One region of the Nocardia sp. GCM10030253 genome, then DNA from elsewhere that is predicted to be linked to it. Evidence: predicted binding sites of a transcription regulator. Region 1 holds the regulator's gene; each other region holds the start of a gene.

Region 1 (6,109 bases):
CGCTGCCGACCGTGTCCGTCTGGTCGATTCGCTCGGCGCTGGCCTGGCCACCGGGCTGCCGGTGCTTGCGGCGGCCCGCCGAGCGCGTGACGGCGCCACACTGGACATCGTCTACGACACCGCCGTTGCCGCATCGAGCCGCTCACGCACCTTCATCCTGGTGAACCGCACCGAGCAGCTGCGCCGTGGCGGCCGATTGAGTAGCGCCGCCGCATTTTTCGGCAGCGAACTGGTCACCAAACCACTGCTCCAGATCGTCCAGGGCCGCCTCGAACTCCGTGAAAAGGTCCGCACCCGCTCCAAGGCCTACGCCAAACTCGTTGCCGCAGCGGTCGATGCGGCTGGCGACGACGGCGCGGCGGTCGCCGTCCAACATCTCGGCGCGGAAGAAGCGGCCCACACCGTGGCCGCCCAACTCCGCGACCTCGTCCCCGGCATCCGCGAACTCATCATCGCCGAATTCGGCCCCACCCTCGGCGTCCACCTCGGCACCGGTGCCGTAGGTGTCCTGGTAGTCCCCGGCGGCTGCGCCTGAATCGCTGGTGTGCCATTCGTGAGCTTGTACTCCGCGTGCGGGGCGGCAGGTAAACAATCTTGTTGATCGCAAAGGGTTTCGGTGACGGCTGGTCCGGTTAGTGTCGCGGCATGACGAGTTTCGGGACGTCGCCGACCCGTCCGACACTGTTCGTGGAGTCGACGGACTGGGAGCACCAGGACGCCGTCACTCTTCGTGCGGAGATGGCTGCCGAGGTCGGTCCTCGGTACGCCTACCTCGCCGAGCAACTGGGCGGCAATCCGCAGGCCGTCGATCCCGCGACGGTGCACCGAACCTTCGTCGCCTATTCGGGTGGACCGGTCGGCCACGCCGCGGTCCGATGGAATGCCGGTGACCTGGAGTTGAAGCGCATGTTCGTGCGTCCCACCCACCGCGGCACCGGCGTCGCCGCCCTCCTGCTCACCGCCGCGGAAGATGCCGCACGCGAACTCGGCCAGCCGCGCCTGATCCTGCAAACCGGCCACCTGCAACCCGAAGCCGTCCGCTTCTACGAACGCAGCGGCTACCACCGGATCCCCCTGTTCTCCCCCTACGAACCCCTGCCCCTCTCCAACTGCTTCGCCAAGCACCTCCACTGACACGGTGCGTTGCCACCGCCGGTGGCGTAAACGTCTCCGCGAGTGGCACATGGCTGCGGCGACACGCCGGATAGTCACTCCATAGTGTGCCGCTCGTGGGTGCGGTGGGCATCTACCATTCGCGGGTGACCGGATACGACCACCTCGATGCGTTCGAGCACCTCGACACCTCGACGCTGCCACTGCGGCAGCAGCAGATTCTCACCACGATTCGGGACTGCGTTGTGCGGCACGGGTATCCGCCGAACACCCGGGAGATCGGCGATGCGGTCGGGCTGCGGTCTTCGTCGTCGGTGTCCAAGCATCTGAAAAGCTTGGAGGACAAGGGGTTCCTGCGCCGCAGCGAGACGATGTCGCGCCCGATCGATGTCCGGATGTTCCTGGCCTCTGCCGCGCCGCGGGAGTTGTCCGACGAATCGGTGGCGGTGCCCGTTGTCGGCGACATCGCCGCGGGCAGCCCCATCCTTGCCGAGGAGCACACCGACGACATGATGACCCTGCCGCGCGAACTCGTCGGTCGCGGCACGGTTTTCGGCCTGCGGGTGCGCGGCGACTCGATGATCGACGCCGCGATCTGCGACGGCGACATCGTGGTGATCCGGAAACAGCATGAAGCCCACTCGGGCGAGATCGTCGCCGCGATGATCGACGGCGAGGCCACCGTCAAGGTGTACCGCCGCCGCAACGGACACGTCTACCTCGAGCCCCGCAACCCCGCCTATGCCGTCATCGACGGTGACGAGGCCGTCGTGCTCGGCAAGGTCGTCTCGGTGATGCGCCGGGTCTGACGCCGCGTCGTCCGCGGCGGCTCATGGTGCTCGCCACACTTCGGCGCCGTGGCGCTGAAATTCCGTTGTTCAGCGCTATGACCAGCTGTAACGTCACTTCGGTTTGTCACAGATCAACCGAAGGAGTCGATGCCGTCATGAAAGCCGTCACCGAACGCGACATCAGGTCGTCGTTCATCAACTGTTCCAAGACCACCGCCAAGAAGCTACCGGTGCCCCGCGATCTGGACGATCGTCCATGGGATGACCTGGACTTCCTCGGCTGGGGTGACCCGTCGCTGCCCGGACGCGGCTACCTCGTCGTTCCGCAGGATGATCGCATCATCGGTGTCACGCTGCGCTACGAAATAGGTGGATTCGGTCGGGCGCAGATGTGCGCGATATGCATGACCACGCACACCAGCAAAGGTGTCTCCTTGATGACCGCGCACAAGGCGGGCGAATCCGGCCGCCGCGGTAACTCGGTCGGCACCTACATGTGCACCGACCTCGCGTGTTCGCTGTACGCGCGCGGCAAGAGAACGCCCGCGCTCGGCAACCGGTACCGCGAAGACCTCATTTCCGTCGAAACGAAGGTCGAGCGAGTCCGGGACAACATCAACGCCTTCATCGCGAGGCTGTACACCTAAAACACTGATCTACCAGGCAGTCAGCGCTGCCGACACGAAACGGAGGTAGATGCCGTGCGCCGACACTCAGGAACCGGCCCCCGACGCATCCCGAGTTCAGCCACACCACCAGAACTCGGGATGCACAGGATTGCTCTCCGGTTGAGACGGCCCGGACACCGACCGGGCCACCCCATCCGGAGAGGAACCAGTCCAGAATCGTGGGAAGCGCCCGTCATCCGGTCACTGACCGCCTACGACCACTAACCAGGGTTCGGACTTACTCGTCTAGCTCGGTTCGGAATGGAGTTCGTCCACTGAGCGGGCCTCGGGGGTGATCCACGTCACTGGTTAATGCTGTCAGGAATTCGGGGGCTGTCTCGTTCAGGGAGCACGCGAACCAGACAGGAGCGAATCATGCAGCACCGTATCGTCGTCCTCGGGGCCGGATACGCCGGAGCCTTCTCCGCCGGATACCTGGCCCGCCAACTCCACTCCGACGACTTCGAGATCACCGTCGTCAACGCCGAGCCCGATTTCGTCGAGCGGCTGCGCAACCATCAGCTCGCCGCCGGGCAGGATCTCCGCCACCGGCCGCTGGCGGACGTGTTCGCGGGCACCGGCATCCGGCTACGAGTGGCGCGGGTAACCAACATCGACGCCGAGCACCGGACTGTCGCCCTCGCCGACGGCGAGGGCATCGACCGGCTCGAATACGACACCCTCCTCTACGCGCTCGGCAGCACCGCCGCCGACCACGGCGTTCCTGGCGTCGACGAGCACGCCTTCCACGTGGCCGCGCGGCCGGCCGCGCTGCGCCTGCGCGCACGCCTGGATGAGCTGGGCGAGGACGGGAAGGTACTGGTAGTCGGCGGCAATCTGACCGCGATCGAGGCCGCCACCGAGATCGCCGAATCCCGTCCAGGACTTCGGGTCAGCCTCGTCACCAGCGGCGAACTGGGCGGCTGGCTGGGCATGAAGGCCCGCCGTCACCTGCTGCGTGCCTTCGACCGATTCGGTATCACGGTCCACGAGCACACCACCATCGAGCGCGTCGAGGAGGCGGCGGCGGTCGCCACCGACGGCACCGCTTTCGCCTCCGACGCGACCGTGTGGGCCGCCGGCTTCGCCGTCCACCCGATTGCCGCCGCCAGCGGCATCGAGGTGATAGCCAACGGCCAGATCACGGTCGACCGTCAGATGCGGTCGGTCTCGCACCCGGATATCTACGTTGCCGGTGACAGCGCCTTCGTCATCGGCGAGAACGGTCTGCCGTTGCCGATGTCCTGCGCTTCCGCTGGACCCACCAGCAAGCAGGCGATCGCCGCGATCATCGGCGACCGGACCGGACGCAAGATCACGCCGACCGCGCTGTCGTATGTCGGCAACCACATCAGCCTCGGCCGGAAGGACGGGATCTTCCAGCTGGTCGACGGTGACGCGCGATCGAAGTCTGGGGCCCTACGTGGCCGGACGGCCGCGCGCGTCAAGTCGGCAATCCTCGATACTGCCGCCTGGGCCGTGAGCCACCCGACCTTCGGAAAGCCGAGTCACAAGTACCGCTTGGCCACTACCCGAGAGCACTCGCTCGACGTGGTCGCCGGATAGAGTCGTGCTCATGGACACTGCCACCGTGGCGTGTTTCGAGGCCAGCCGGAATCGGCTGGCCTCGCTCGCCTACCGTCTGCTCGGCTCGTCCGCCGACGCCGAGGACACGGTGCAGGACGCGTTCCTGCGGTGGCAGGCCGCCGACCGGGAGTACGTCGAGGTGCCCGAGGCATGGCTGACCAAGATCGTCACCAACCTGGCGCTCGACCGGCTCCGTTCGGCGAAGATGCGGCGCGAACGCGCGGTCGGCGCCTGGATGCCTGAACCGCTCCTCGACGGCGACCCGATGCTTGGCCCGGCCGACACCGTCGAGCAGCGCGAATCGGTGACCCTGGCGGTGCTGACGCTCATGGAGCGTCTGTCGCCGGTCGAACGGGCCGTTTACGTGCTGCGCGAGGCCTTTGCGTACAGCCACGCCGAGATAGCCGAGATTCTCGGCATCACCGAGTCCGGGAGTCAGCAGCACACCCACCGAGCCCGGCGTCGAATCACCGCCGCCGGCAACGGCACTGACATCGACCACGCCTCCGCGCGTCGAATCGTCGAGGCGTTCGTCGATGCCGCCTCCTCGGGCCGGACCGAACGGCTGCTGGCGCTGCTGACCGACGACGCGACCGGCATCTCCGACGGCGCCGGGCTGGGGCTCGCCGAGAAGCTGATCCGGTACTCGACCCCGGAGCGGATCGCCGGCGCGGTGCGGGCCGGCTTCAAACCGACTCCGGCCAAGCGGAGACTCGCCGGTGGCTCGCCCTCGATCCATGCCGTCGTGGTCAACGGCTGCCCGGCCATGCTCGCCACGCTCGACGACCGGGTCGTGGGCGTCGTGATCCTGGAGATCCGTGACGAGAAGATCGCAGGCGTGCGCGGCATCGCCGCCCCGGACCGACTCGGTCGCCTCACCGAGGAATGGCAGCGGCATGAGCATGATGTCCCGCTGATCGAATCGTGGTAATCGGCCGTCCGACACTCGATCTCACGTTCGTCCGTCAATTCCCGTCGAACCATTCGGCGAGCACCGCGGCTCGGCCGTGGTCTACGTCGTGGGTGGCGGTGAGCAGGGTGACGTGGTGTCGTCCGGCTACTCGATCGCGTGATGAGCTGCGGACCGAGACTGTTGAGTGATATCAGTCACATGCTGTCAGGATGTTCTTCGACGCGGTGTCTTGTGCTCGAGCCCTACGGAGAGAAGGACACCATGAGCAAGAACATCGATGTGGTCGTGATCGGCGGCGGATATGCCGGTGTTATGGCGGCCAATCGTTTGACGCAGTGCGACGACGTGACGGTGACCGTGATCAATCCGCGCTCGGTCTTCGTCCCGCGGCTGCGCCTGCATCAGCTGGTGGGCGGGACCCACGATGCGGTCGTCGACTACACGGAAGTCCTCGCCGAGGGTGTCCAGTTGGTCATCGACAGCGCGACACGGATCGCCGCAGCTGGGCGCAGTGTGACGCTTGCTGAGGGCGGCGGTATCGGCTACGACTACCTGATCTACGCGGTGGGCAGCGGCAGCGCCGGCCCGCGGGTGCCGGGCGCGGCCGAGTTCGCTTACCCGATCTCCACGTTGGAGGCGGCGCAGCGACTGCGGTCAGTGCTCTACGACACGCCCGTGACGGCCGCGGTGACGGTCGTCGGGGGTGGTCCGACCGGCATCGAGACCGCCGCGGAGCTGGCAGAACAGGGTCGCACCGTCACGTTGGTCTGCGGGGGTGTCCTCGGTCCGTACCTGCACCCTCGAGCTCGACGCACCGCCCGTAAGTACCTCGCCGAGCTGGGGGTCGACGTGTTGGAAGGCTCGGATGCGTCGGTCAATGCGGTGACGCGGGAGTCCGTGGAACTCGGTGACGGCCGCACGTTGGCGAGTCAGGTCACCATTTGGACCGCGGGCTTCGGTGTGCCCGACCTGGCGGCCTATAGCGGCTTGCGCACCGATGCCGCCGGGCGCCTGCTCACCGACGAAACACTGACCAG
Region 2 (6,109 bases), on a different contig from region 1:
CACGGTGACTTCACGCCGTCCAACGTGCTCGAGGGCGGCATTCTGATCGATGTCGGCAGCCTGGGTGTGGCGGACCGGTACCGCGATCTGGCGCTGGCCGAACGCGATCTACGGGAGGATTTCGGCGACGAGGAGGTCCGCGCGTTCTTCACTGCCTACGAGCTGACCGAGCCCGATCGGCGGCGACTGGACTACTACCGGCTGCTCGACGAACTCTTCTGACCTCACACCTTTTTCGCGTAGTGGCGCGCAGCTTTGGCGCGGTTGCCGCAGGTCGCCATCGAATGCCAGCGGCGGGTGCCGTTTTTCGAGGTGTCGTAGAAGAAGAGCACGCAGTCGGGGTGGGCGCACTGGCGGATGCGGCCGGGGGTTTCGGCGAGCAGGCGCAGCAGGTTGTCGGCGGCCAACCAGGCGGGCAGCCAAGCCGGATCCGCCACGTCTTCTATGTCGGCGGGTCCGTCGGCGGTGAGAGTGCGCCGCATGCGGCCGTGCTCGAGCACATCGTTGAGCCCGGAGATCGTGGTGTGTTTCACCACGTCGTAGATGGCGGAGCGCGCGGCGAGTACCGCTTCGAGCATCCGTTCGTCGGAGGTCGTACGCTCGGCCAGGCCTGCCGAGTTCAGCCAGACGTCCAGGCCTGCCACATCGGTCAGCAGGTCCTGAGGTCCGTCCTCGATCCACCTCGTGTTCAGCAGGTCGAGTGCCAGCGGCTCACCGAGGTGGGGGCGTGGATCGAGCATGACTGAGGGTAACGGGCTCCCTTGTGTTGCCAAGACAACCACCGCCGTTCTAACCGGATAAGTCCATTTTATGGGTTGACGCGGCGTGCTCCGCGCCGCTATCTTCTAACCATTAAAACAAGAAATGATGGTTGAACATTTCCGGAAGGACCACGATGACTACCGCAATCCGACCCCAGCTGGCCACCGGGCACATCGGGCTCAACGTTTCCGACCTGGACCGATCGGTGGACTTCTATCAGCGTGCGCTCGGTTTCGAACAACTCGCGGCCAGCACCGACGACAACCGGCGGTGGGCGTTCCTGGGTGCGGACGGCAAGCTCATGGTGACCTTATGGGAGCAGTCCGACGGCGCGTTCTCCACCGAAACGCCTGGCCTGCATCACCTCTCGTTCCAGGTCGACACCATCGAGCAGGTTCGGTCGGTCGAGGCGGTGCTGCGCGAACTCGCGGTGAACTTCGCCCACGAGGGCGTGGTCGCGCACGGTGAGGGAGTGGCCTCCGGCGGAATCTTCTTCGCGGACCCCGACGGCATCCGCCTCGAGGTCTACGCCCCGACCGGCGCCGAATCCGCACCAGCACCCACCGGCGCCGCCCCGACGTGTGGATTCTTCTGACCTCGATTGTGGGTGAATTGCGATGGGCACCTTTCATTCCGGCGAGTTGGCCGTCCAGCAGCGCATGGGGCAGGGCCACATCGCTGAGCGTGTCGGACGGATGATCCGTGGTGACATTCCGGCGGTCGCCGCGTCCTTCCTCGCCGAGCAGCCGGTGGTGGTGATCGCGGCCGCCGACGACGCTGGGCGGCTGTGGGCCGGTGAACTGTCAGGCCCGCCCGGTTTCGTGCATGCCGTCGACGACGTGACGCTCGCCGTCGACGCGCGACCCATCCCCGGCGATCCGCTGCGCGACGCGCTCGCTCGCCCGGCCCGGATCGGCCTGATCGCCTTGCAGCCGCAGCGCCGACGGCGGATGCGGGTCAACGGCACCGCAACTCCGGACGACGGTGGACTGCGGATCGCTACCGACCAGGTGTATTCGAACTGTCCGAAGTACATCTCCCGCAGGCAGATCGAGTCCTACCGCCCCGATGTCGCACCCTCGGCTCCGCGCCGAGGCGCCGAACTCGACGCACGGCAGCAGGACGTCATCGCCGCAGCCGATACGTTCTTCCTCGCCACGGCGGACCTCGACAGCAATGCCGACGCCTCCCACCGCGGCGGCAATCCCGGTTTCCTGCAGGTCCTTTCGCCGACGCAGCTGCGCTGGCCGGACTACCGGGGCAACTCGATGTTCATGACGCTCGGCAACATCGAGGTGAATCCGCGCTGCGGAATCCTGGTCCCAGATTGGGTCACCGGCAGCACTCTCCAACTCACCGGCACCGCCGAACTCAATTGGGAATCGGATACTTTCGTCACCGGCGCCCAGTGCTCCATCGATTTCACCATCACCGAAGTCGTCGAAATGCATGCCGCGGTCCCGCTCCGATGGGGTCCCGCCGAACATTCCCCCGTCAATCCCTGACCCGTGACTCATTGCCGCGCAGGTCTGCCCGGACTGTCCGAATCTCCACGCAAAAGAAAGAAGTCGTCGTGCGACCTCCACTACCTCCTTTCGATCGTGAATCTGCCGAAGTGAAGGTCCGCGCCGCCGAAAATGCGTGGAACACTCGCGATCCAGAGCGCGTCGCGGCCGCCTACACCGAAGATTCGGTGTGGCGCAACCGCGACGAGTTCTTCACCGGTCGCGCGGCCATCGTGGACTTTCTCACCCGAAAGTGGTCCACCGAGAACGGCTATGCGCTGCGCAAAGATCTCTGGGCCTTCGAGGGCAACCACATCGCGGTCCGCTTCCAGTACGAGTGGCACGACGAGTCCGGCCAATGGTGGCGCAGCTACGGCAACGAACAATGGGAGTTCACCCCCGAAGGCCTGATGTCGCGCCGTGAGGCCAGCATCAACGACGTCCGCATTGCCGAATCCGCCCGCCGCATCTTCGGCCCACGGGAAGAGGGCGACAATTCGGTCCAGCCTCAGCAGTGACCGGTGCCGGATGTCGCACTGTGCGCGCGAACCGTGAGCTGGGTACCGCCGCACAGCCCGCGGATTCAGCGGTGCCGTCGAATGCGGATGTTTGCGCGGTGACGGCCGTGTGATCGGCATGGTCTGCCGTGCGGGCGGCGCTGTGGGTCTTCGAGTAGGTGCAGACACTGCTGGACAGTGACCGGATTTCGCTGGTGCGGTGATGGCATCGCCGCGGACCCGGTGCGGCGTGACCTCGCTTAACGGGTCGGTTGCCAGGGGTGGGGTAAGCCGGTATGCGTGTTGCCGGGCGCGTCGCTTGACTCGAACATCTGTTCGTCTAATGTGGGCCCCAGAACTTGTCGGTGCCGCCCTCTAATGTGGGCGCCAACCAAGAACGAAGACTTACCCGTCGAAAAGGGGATCAGGACATGGCACCACAGGCGTATGACCGCGACAAGGCGCTCGAGATGGCGTTGGCTCAGGTGGAGAAGAGCTTCGGCAAGGGCGCGGTCATGCGTCTCGGCGAGGAGGCTCGCCAGCCCATCTCGGTGATTCCGACCGGTTCCATCGCGCTGGACGTGGCCCTCGGTATCGGAGGTCTGCCGCGCGGCCGCGTGGTGGAGATCTACGGCCCGGAATCCTCGGGTAAGACGACCGTCGCGCTGCACGCGGTGGCCAACGCGCAGGCCGCGGGCGGTGTCGCCGCGTTCATCGACGCCGAGCACGCCCTCGATCCCGAGTACGCTCGCAAGCTCGGTGTCGACACCGACGCCCTGCTCGTCTCGCAGCCGGACACCGGTGAGCAGGCCCTGGAAATCGCCGACATGCTGATCCGCTCCGGCGCGCTGGACATCATCGTCATCGACTCGGTGGCCGCGCTGGTGCCGCGCGCCGAAATCGAGGGCGAGATGGGCGACAGCCACGTCGGTCTGCAGGCCCGTCTGATGAGCCAGGCGCTGCGCAAGATGACCGGTGCAATGAGCAACACCGGTACCACCGCGATCTTCATCAACCAGCTGCGCGAGAAGATCGGCGTGATGTTCGGTTCCCCCGAAACCACCACGGGTGGTAAGGCGCTGAAGTTCTATGCCTCGGTGCGCCTGGACGTGCGCCGCATCGAGACGCTCAAGGACGGTAGTGACGCCGTGGGTAACCGCACCCGCGTCAAGGTGGTCAAGAACAAGGTGTCGCCACCGTTCAAGCAGGCCGAGTTCGACATCCTGTACGGCTTCGGCATCAGCAAGGAAGGCTCGCTCATCGATATGGGTGTCGAGCACGGCTTCGTCCGCAAGTCCGGCTCCTGGTACACCTACGACGGTGACCAGCTGGGGCAGGGCAAGGAGAACGCCCGCAAGTTCCTGTTGGAGAACACCGACATCCGCGACGAGATCGAGAAGAAGATCAAGGAAAAGCTGGGCATCGGTGCCGATGTGACCGCGGCCGATGCGGTCGCCGAGGTGCCCGCCGATTTCTGATCCGATGAACGGCCGACGCGCACCGCAACGTTCCGGTCCGGCCGCGCCCGATGAGGCGCGGCCCGACCCGGTGAACGAAACGCGGCGTCGGCTACATGAACTCCTGTCCGCTTCCGGCCGTTCCGCTGATCCGGTCAACACTGGATCGCGACCGCACGAGTCCGGATTCGGACGGTTCCGGTCGGCTGAAGGTGGTTCGGCCGATCCGGACATGGGAGGAAGCTGGTCGGGCGCGCTCGAACCGCAGCGGGCGCGCTCGACCGGGTCCACGTCGAGGCGTCGGCGTGCGAAAACCACCCCATCGGGCGATTCTGATCGTTCGGGAAGCCGATGGGAGACGGATCCGGTGGCGGCCGGATCCGAGCGGGGTCGATCGGAGCCGAAACAGGCCGGTGCGCACCGGTCCTCGTCGGAACCCACCCTGCCGGGCGGGACGGTCGAGCAGGCGAAGGACGCATGTCTGCGCCTGCTCGCCGTCCGCGCCCGCAGCCGCGCCGAACTCGCACGGCGCTTGGCGGCCAAGGGTTTCACCCCCGAGGTGACCGAGACCGCCCTGGACCGTCTCGTGGAAGTAGGCCTCATCAACGACGCCGCCTTCGCCGAAGAGTGGGTCCACGCCCGGCACACCTTCTCCGGTAAGGGCAAACAGGCACTGGCCCAAGAACTCCGACGCAAGGGCGTCGCCCAATCCGACGCCGCCCCCGCCCTGGATGCCATCACCGCGGACGACGAAGAATCCCGCGCCACCGACCTGGTCCGTCGCAAACTCCGCTCGATGCCTGCAAACCTGGACCGCGACAAAATAATCCGCCGCCTAGTCGGCATGCTCGCCCGCCGCGGCTACAACCAGTCCACCGCCTACCAGGTGGTGAAAGCGGAGCTATCCAGCCACGGCACAGCTGCCGACACCGAAGACCTCCCCGACTCGATCGACTAGGTTGCCGCCGAATACGCACCCTCTCAGGATCGCGCCCGCTACGGGTGCTAGAGGTACGGATTGCATGGAGAGAAGTCTCTGAGCTTGGCTGTCCCAACCGGAAGACCGCTCTCAGCCGTACAGCTTCTCACCCGCGAGCGAGCGCCTTTCCAAGTCAGCCAAAATCTCGCGCACCGTATCGAGATTCAGATCGTCGAGACGCTTGAACCGGATGCACGACTTGCCGACATCGACCTTCCCGAGCCGGTCGGCGTACCGCACGGCGACATACTCACCGTCCTGCACCGCCGAAATGTACAGCGAGACATAGTTCTTCCGCGCCGCCAACGCCACGACCGGCCACTCGGACGGCTCTTTCATGCTCTTGGTCTGGTACGGCATCAGGCCATACCCGAGCAGTGATGTGCCCATGCCCTCGGTAAGCACCGGCTCGAATGACGGTGCGCTCGAGCGGACTACCGCATCGAGCGCCCGCAACTCCGGCTCCCTGGCCCCGGTTCGGGCCAGGTAGTCGTCGAGCGCCGTCGAATCGAGACTCACGGCTTCTTTGTAATGTCCACGCCGGGCGCGGCGTCGGTGATGATCGAGTCGGCCGCCAGCACGGCGCCACCCTTCTTCTTGCGCCCGCGCAGCCGCTTCTCCACCTTGGTCGCCACCAGCGTCAGTGCGCTGTTGAGTGCGATCATGACGATCGCGATGACCATCAGCGAGGGAATCGTGTTCTGTTCGGCAGCACCGAGTTGCTGCCCCGACCGCACGATTTCGACGTAGGTGATCTGGTAGCCCAGCGCCGAGTCCTTCAACGCGACAACCATTTGCGAGATCAGCGCGGGCAGCATGGCGGTGATCGCCTGCGGCAGCAGAATCAGCCGCATCAGCTGGCCCTTGCGCAGACCCAGCGCGACCGCGGCCTCGGTCTGCCCTTTCGGC
Region 3 (6,109 bases), on a different contig from region 1:
CTGCCGGAAGCGAAGTACAGCTGGTCGGTGGAGGCGAGCCCGATGTGCACCACATCGAGGCCTTGATCGAGTACGCCGTCGGCGAAAGCAGTGGCCAAACCAGGCGAGGAATCCCGCATGTCGTGTCCGATGACCACGCGGTTCGCGCCCTCGGCGCGCATCAGCCTGGCGAAGGAAGCGCCTACGTCCCTTACGAATTGCGCGTCGATCTGTTCACCGACCACTCCGCGAACGTCGTAGGCCTTGATCACCGCGTTCACGAATTCGGCAGAGCGCGCGACTGTCATGGGAACCACCCTAGTGGTTGCCCGAGGCGCCCCTGACACGGTCCCGCCCTCTGGTCAGCTCGGGGGGTCGGGCAGCACTCGCAGATGTCCGCGGCGACCGGTTCGGGTGGCCCGCGGCGGCGGGGCGTAGTCGGAGTAGCCGCGCTGATCGTGCTCGGGCGGGCGACGGCGTAATCCCGCTTCACGTACCGCTTCGGCCAGAGCTGTCAGATCGTCGTCATCCGGTGTGCTCGAAGAGAATCCGCCTTCGTGGCGAACCATTTCCCAGCCCTTCGGGGCGGTGATCCGGGAACCGTGCGTTTCACAGAGATCCCAGGAGTGCGGTTCGGCCACCGTGGCCAGCGGTCCGACGACTGCTGTCGAGTCCGAGTACACATAGGTGAGCGTCGCTACGGCCGGATTCTTGCAGCCTGGTCGGCAGCAACGACGCATGGGGATCACGACGATGAGAGTAACCCGCCACGCCGCCCGATGGAGGCAGACACGCTCAGGTAATGGATGAGACTTGTCCGGATCACCGCCGGCGAGTCCGCACGGCGACAACTGATCTCGTGCTAATCGCCCTCGGGGTCGATGAGGTCGGGGTCGACGCCGAGGTAGGTGGCGATCTGCTGGACGAGGACTTCGCGGAGCAGATCGACGAGATCGTCGGGGTCGCCCGCACGGAGTTCGAGAGGTTTGCGGAACAGCACCACCCTGGCGCGTGTCGCCACGCCGTGCCGGTCGACTCCCGCCGGGATGAGTCGCGACAGCGGCACCGGCCCATCGGCCACGACCTCGTCCGGCCAGGTGACCGAATCAGGGTGCAGCGGACGGATTTTCGGCACATCGTCGACCGCGATATCCAGCTTGGTGAGCCGATCGTGCCAGCGGGTGTCCAGCGGCGCGAACGCTTCGAGCACCAGCCGATCGAACTGCTGGCCGCGGGTTCGCCACGCGGGCACTGTCGGCGGCAGCATCGGCCCGCGCAACCCACGGCCGCGGCGGATCACCGACCGAGCGGTCGGCGGTCGTCGGTTCCGAAAATGCGCCATGGACAAAATCTAGGCCAGCCCGCCGCGAACTCGCGCACCGAGGCAGGCTGGCCTCGCGTCTTCTAGCCGATACCACGCTTCAGGCGGCGCCGCTCGCGTTCGGAGAGGCCGCCCCAGATGCCGAAGCGCTCATCGTGCGCGAGTGCGTATTCCAGGCACTCGTCGCGTACCTCGCAGCCCAGGCAGATCCGCTTGGCCTCGCGGGTCGAGCCGCCCTTCTCGGGGAAGAACGCCTCGGGATCTGTTTGCGCGCACAGGGCGCGCTCCTGCCACTGCTCCTCGATGGATTCGAACATCTCGTCGAAGCCCGTCACGACCAGGCTGAGCCGGGGTGGTGCCGAGACTTCGTTACCCCCCTCATGCTCGATCCGGCCGATGTCTGCGCAGACGCCACGTGCTGCGCCTGCTGTGGAATCGGTCGGCGAGACCATTTCGTTGGCCATCGCTCCGCCTCCTCACTGTGTGTTAGCGCAGAATGATTCTTTCCGTCGGACCAACACGCACACCGACGGCCCTACCCCGCGACGTTGTCCCGCGGACATCCCCGAGCTTGTCATCCCGATGCGAACACCTGTTCGAAAAGCCGTCCGCGCCTTGATCTCTCACGCGAACCCGAAATGACATGACTGTGATTAGACACGCCGGACGTGTCGATGGTCAAGCCGCCGTCGCAATTCCGTTACTATCCGCAACCGCATTCCAGATTGATCTTGAACCGCCAAATAGCAAATGAGCAGCAAATATGGGATGAACTGCGGCCGCTCCGGCACCGCATAGGCTGTGCGGATGTGACTCCACAACAAGCGGACACCGCACCAGCCGGCGGGCCCCGGATTGCCGTCCTGGTGGGCGGAGTCGGTGGCGCGCGCTTCTTGCAAGGCGTTCGGGAACTGCTGCCCGAGGCAGACGTTTCCGCGATCGTCAACGTCGGTGACGACGTCTGGATGCATGGCCTTCGCATCTGCCCCGACCTCGATACCTGCATGTACACCCTCGGCGGAGGAATCGACACCGAGCGCGGCTGGGGCAGGCTCGGCGAAACCTGGCACGCCAAGGAAGAGCTGGCCAAATATCACGCTCAGCCCGATTGGTTCGGTCTCGGCGATCGAGACATCGCCACGCACTTGGTTCGCAGTGAAATGTTGCGTGCCGGGTACCCGCTCTCGGCGGTGACCGAGGCGCTCTGCAATAGGTGGCAGCCGGGCGTGAAACTGATCCCGGCAACGGACGATCGATGCGAAACACACGTGGTTGTGAGCGACCCCGACAACCCTGGCGAACGCCGCGCGATCCATTTCCAAGAGTGGTGGGTTCGCTACCGCGCGAACATCGACACCCATGGATTCGCCACAATTGGGGCCGATGAAGCCAAGCCGGCGCCAAATGTGACGGAGATCATAGCGAGCGCTGACGCCGTCTTACTGGCCCCGTCCAACCCGGTGGTGAGCATCGGCGCGATCCTCGCGGTACCGGGTATTCGCGGCGCGCTGCGCACCACCGACGCCAAGGTGATCGGGGTGTCCGGGGTGATCGACGGGAAGCCGCTGCGCGGCATGGCCGACGAGTGCCTCTCGGTGATCGGCGTCGAGACCACCGCCGAGGCGATCGGCCGCTACTACGGCGCCCGCACTGCTACCGGCATCCTCGACGGCTGGTTGATCCACACCACCGACACCGCCGACGTGCCGGGCGTCGAGGTGCGCAGTGTGCCTTTGTTGATGACCGATCCGCCGACTACCGCCGAAATGGTGCGGGAGGCGCTCGACCTCGCGGGAGTGAAGCCATGACCACGGAAGGTGTGCTCGGCCCGACCGATCACGCGGCGGGGGAGCTGCGCATCTTGCCGATTACCGGACTGCCGGAGTTCCGGCCCGGCGACGATCTCGCCGAACACATCGCCGCTTGCGCGCCGTGGCTGGCCGACGGCGACATCCTCGTCGTCACCAGCAAGATCGTCGCCAAGGCCGAGGGCAGGATCGTCGAGGCCCCGCTCGACCCGGAGGAGCGTGATGCCGCGCGCCGCGCCCTTGTCGAGCAGGAAGCCGTGCGCGTGCTCGCGCGCAAAGGCCGCACGCTGATCACCGAGAACAAGCTCGGCATCGTCCAGGCCGCCTCCGGCGTGGACGGCTCCAATGTCGAGCAGGGTGAACTCGTGCTGTTGCCGTCCGACCCCGACGCCAGTGCGAAGGCCTTGCGCACCGCGTTGTCCGAACGGCTCGGGGTTGCCGTCGCGGTGATCATCACCGACACCATGGGCCGGGCCTGGCGCACCGGCCAGACCGACGCCGCCATCGGCTCCTCCGGACTGCGGGTGCTGCACGACTACGCGGGCGCTGTCGACGGCCAGGGCAACGAACTACATGTCACTCAGGTCGCGGTGGCGGACGAACTCGCCGCCGCGGCGGATCTGGTGAAGGGCAAACTCGGCGGCGTGCCGGTCGCGGTGGTGCGCGGGCTGCCGGTCAGCGACGACGGTTCCACCGCCGCCGATCTATTGCGTGGCGGCACCGACGACCTTTTCTGGCTCGGCACCGCGGAGGCCATCGAGAAGGGCCGGTCGGAAGCGGTGCTGCTGCGCCGATCGGTCCGGCAGTTCGCTGACGCATCGGTCGATCCCGAGCGCGTCCGCGCCGCTGTCGCAGTGGCACTGACCGCGCCCGCGCCGCATCACACTCGTCCGGTTCGGTTCGTCTGGCTGCGCAAGCCCGGACTGCGCAAACAGTTGCTGGAGGCGATGGCGGAGAAGTGGCGCGAAGACCTCACCGCCGACGGGCTGTCGCCGGAACGGGTCGAGCGCCGAATCGCTCGTGGCCGAATCCTTTTCGACGCCCCCGAGGTGATCATCCCGTTCTGCGTGCCCGACGGCGCGCACGACTACCCGGACGAGCGGCGCCGTGCCAACGAGCGAACCATGTTCACCGTCGCGGTCGGCGCGGCCGTCCAGGGGTTGCTCGTAGCCCTCGCCACCGAGGGCCTCGGCAGCTGCTGGATCGGCTCGACCATCTTCGCGCCGGAAATCACTCGCGACATCCTCGGCCTGGCCGAGGACTGGAACCCATTGGGCGGCATCGCCATCGGCCACCCCTTGGAGGAACTGACCCCCCGCCCCGTGCACACCACCGGCCTCGGCCTGGTCGAACTGTGACCGAGGCGGATCGATGAGCGCGAGTTCACTGCATGCTTCGGCGACGGAGTTGCTCGAGGCTTGGCGGCCGGTGGTGGGGGCGGATGCTTCGTTGCGGGAAGCGATGCTGGCGTTTCTGGGGTCGGCGCCGCGCGGGTGCTTGCGTGAGCACGTACCCGGGCACATCACGGCATCGGCGGTGGTGTTCTCGCATGATGAACGCGAGGTGCTGCTGACGCTGCACCCGCGGGTGGGTCGTTGGATCCAGCTCGGTGGGCACTGTGAGGAAGGCGACGAGACGGTGGCCGCTGCCGCACTGCGGGAGGCGACCGAGGAGTCGGGTCTGACGGGTCTGCGGATGGATCCGGAACTGTATGGCGCGCAGGCGCATCCGATCACCTGCTCGCTCGGTGTCCCGACCAGGCATCTGGATCTGCTGTTCCGGATCGTGGCCCCACCCGGCGCGATCCCGGTCCGCAGCGCCGAATCCACCGACCTGCGCTGGTGGCCGATCGACGCGCTGCCAGCGGACGCCGACGTGCTGCTGCGCTGATGGGCGCTCATCGGCGGTAGTCGATTGGCGGCCCGGTCCTGGCCGCCATTCGACTCCGTTCGTCTCTCGTACCTCGCAACACACCCCACTTCCGAACGAGGTCTCCGGGGTGTCCGATTTGCCGTTTCCGCCAGTCTGTACAAATCATCTGTTTTGTATAGACAGAAGACAATTAGATCTCTAATGTCAATTGAGTGGGTATCGCGCATCACATGTGATGCGCCGCTCGAATGGAGAGACAACGATGTCGACAGAAACCGATACCTCGGGCCGTCAGGTCGAGGCGGCGGCGTGGCGGGACCGCAAGCGGTACATGTGGCTGTGGGGGTTGTTCGCGCCGACCGGCCTTTTCACCATCGGCCTGCCCCTGATCTGGGCATTCAATGAACTCGGCTGGGACAGGCTGGCCCAGGTGCCGTTCTGGCTCGGGCCCGTCCTGGTCTACGTCCTCATCCCGCTGGCCGACATCTTCTTCGGCCCGGACGGCGACAACCCGCCCGACGAGGTGATGGAGTACCTGGAGAACGACAAGTACTACCGCTACCTCACCTACCTGTACCTGCCGTTCCAGTACGCGACGCTGATCATGGCCTGCTACCTGATTACCGCCGACAATGTGAGCTGGCTCGGTATCGACGGCGGCCTGCACATCATCGACAAGATCGGCCTCGCGCTCACCGTCGGCATGATCGGCGGCATCGGCATCAACACCGCGCACGAGCTCGGACACAAGAAGGTCGACCTGGAGCGGTGGCTGTCGCGGATCGCCCTGGCCCAGTCGTTCTACGGGCACTTCTACATCGAGCACAATCGCGGCCACCACGTGCGCGTCGCCACCCCGGAGGATCCGGCGAGTTCCCGTCTGGGCGAGTCGTTCTGGGCGTTCTGGCCGCGCACCGTGTGGGGCAGCTTCAGGTCTTCGTGGCGGCTGGAGAAGGCGCGCCTCGAACGGCTCGGCAAGAAGCCGTGGAGCCTGCAGAACGAGGTGCTCAGCGCCTGGCTGATGTCGGTGGCGCTGTATGCGGTGCTGATCGCGGTGTTCGGCATCGGAGTGCTGCCATATCTGATCCTGCAGGCAGTGGTCGGCTTCAGCCTGCTGGAGGCGGTCAAC

What was found. Region 1 encodes LexA, which represses DNA repair genes until DNA is damaged. Its sites were predicted from a motif close to CGAACANNTGTTCG; they were not measured.
Region 2: the regulator LexA is predicted to act here: its motif matches at 3,090-3,103, upstream of recA (recombinase RecA).
Region 3: the regulator LexA is predicted to act here: its motif matches at 1,886-1,899, upstream of cofD (2-phospho-L-lactate transferase).

What each region holds. Positions count from the first base shown of each region.
Region 1 covers NZ_JBHTDL010000006.1:821,704-827,812, reverse strand. Annotated here, with positions in the region: gene ACFQZZ_RS15970 (DegV family protein) at 1-535, shown strand, start outside; gene ACFQZZ_RS15965 (GNAT family N-acetyltransferase) at 646-1,134, shown strand; gene lexA (transcriptional repressor LexA) at 1,260-1,922, shown strand; gene ACFQZZ_RS15955 (FBP domain-containing protein) at 2,060-2,551, shown strand; gene ACFQZZ_RS15950 (NAD(P)/FAD-dependent oxidoreductase) at 2,948-4,138, shown strand; gene ACFQZZ_RS15945 (sigma-70 family RNA polymerase sigma factor) at 4,149-5,090, shown strand; gene ACFQZZ_RS15940 (NAD(P)/FAD-dependent oxidoreductase) at 5,334-6,109, shown strand, end outside.
Region 2 covers NZ_JBHTDL010000010.1:49,280-55,388, reverse strand. Annotated here, with positions in the region: gene ACFQZZ_RS22825 (phosphotransferase) at 1-222, shown strand, start outside; gene ACFQZZ_RS22820 (CGNR zinc finger domain-containing protein) at 225-740, opposite strand; gene ACFQZZ_RS22815 (VOC family protein) at 896-1,357, shown strand; gene ACFQZZ_RS22810 (pyridoxamine 5'-phosphate oxidase family protein) at 1,380-2,267, shown strand; gene ACFQZZ_RS22805 (nuclear transport factor 2 family protein) at 2,336-2,785, shown strand; gene recA (recombinase RecA) at 3,196-4,242, shown strand; gene recX (recombination regulator RecX) at 4,589-5,179, shown strand; gene ACFQZZ_RS22790 (DUF1801 domain-containing protein) at 5,291-5,719, opposite strand; gene ACFQZZ_RS22785 (amino acid ABC transporter permease) at 5,716-6,109, opposite strand, start outside.
Region 3 covers NZ_JBHTDL010000008.1:374,784-380,892, reverse strand. Annotated here, with positions in the region: gene ACFQZZ_RS20295 (phosphomannomutase/phosphoglucomutase) at 1-287, opposite strand, end outside; gene ACFQZZ_RS20290 (DUF3499 domain-containing protein) at 342-719, opposite strand; gene ACFQZZ_RS20285 (metallopeptidase family protein) at 842-1,321, opposite strand; gene ACFQZZ_RS20280 (WhiB family transcriptional regulator) at 1,384-1,617, opposite strand; gene cofD (2-phospho-L-lactate transferase) at 2,110-3,108, shown strand; gene ACFQZZ_RS20270 (coenzyme F420-0:L-glutamate ligase) at 3,105-4,466, shown strand; gene ACFQZZ_RS20265 (NUDIX hydrolase) at 4,480-4,998, shown strand; gene ACFQZZ_RS20260 (alkane 1-monooxygenase) at 5,243-6,109, shown strand, end outside.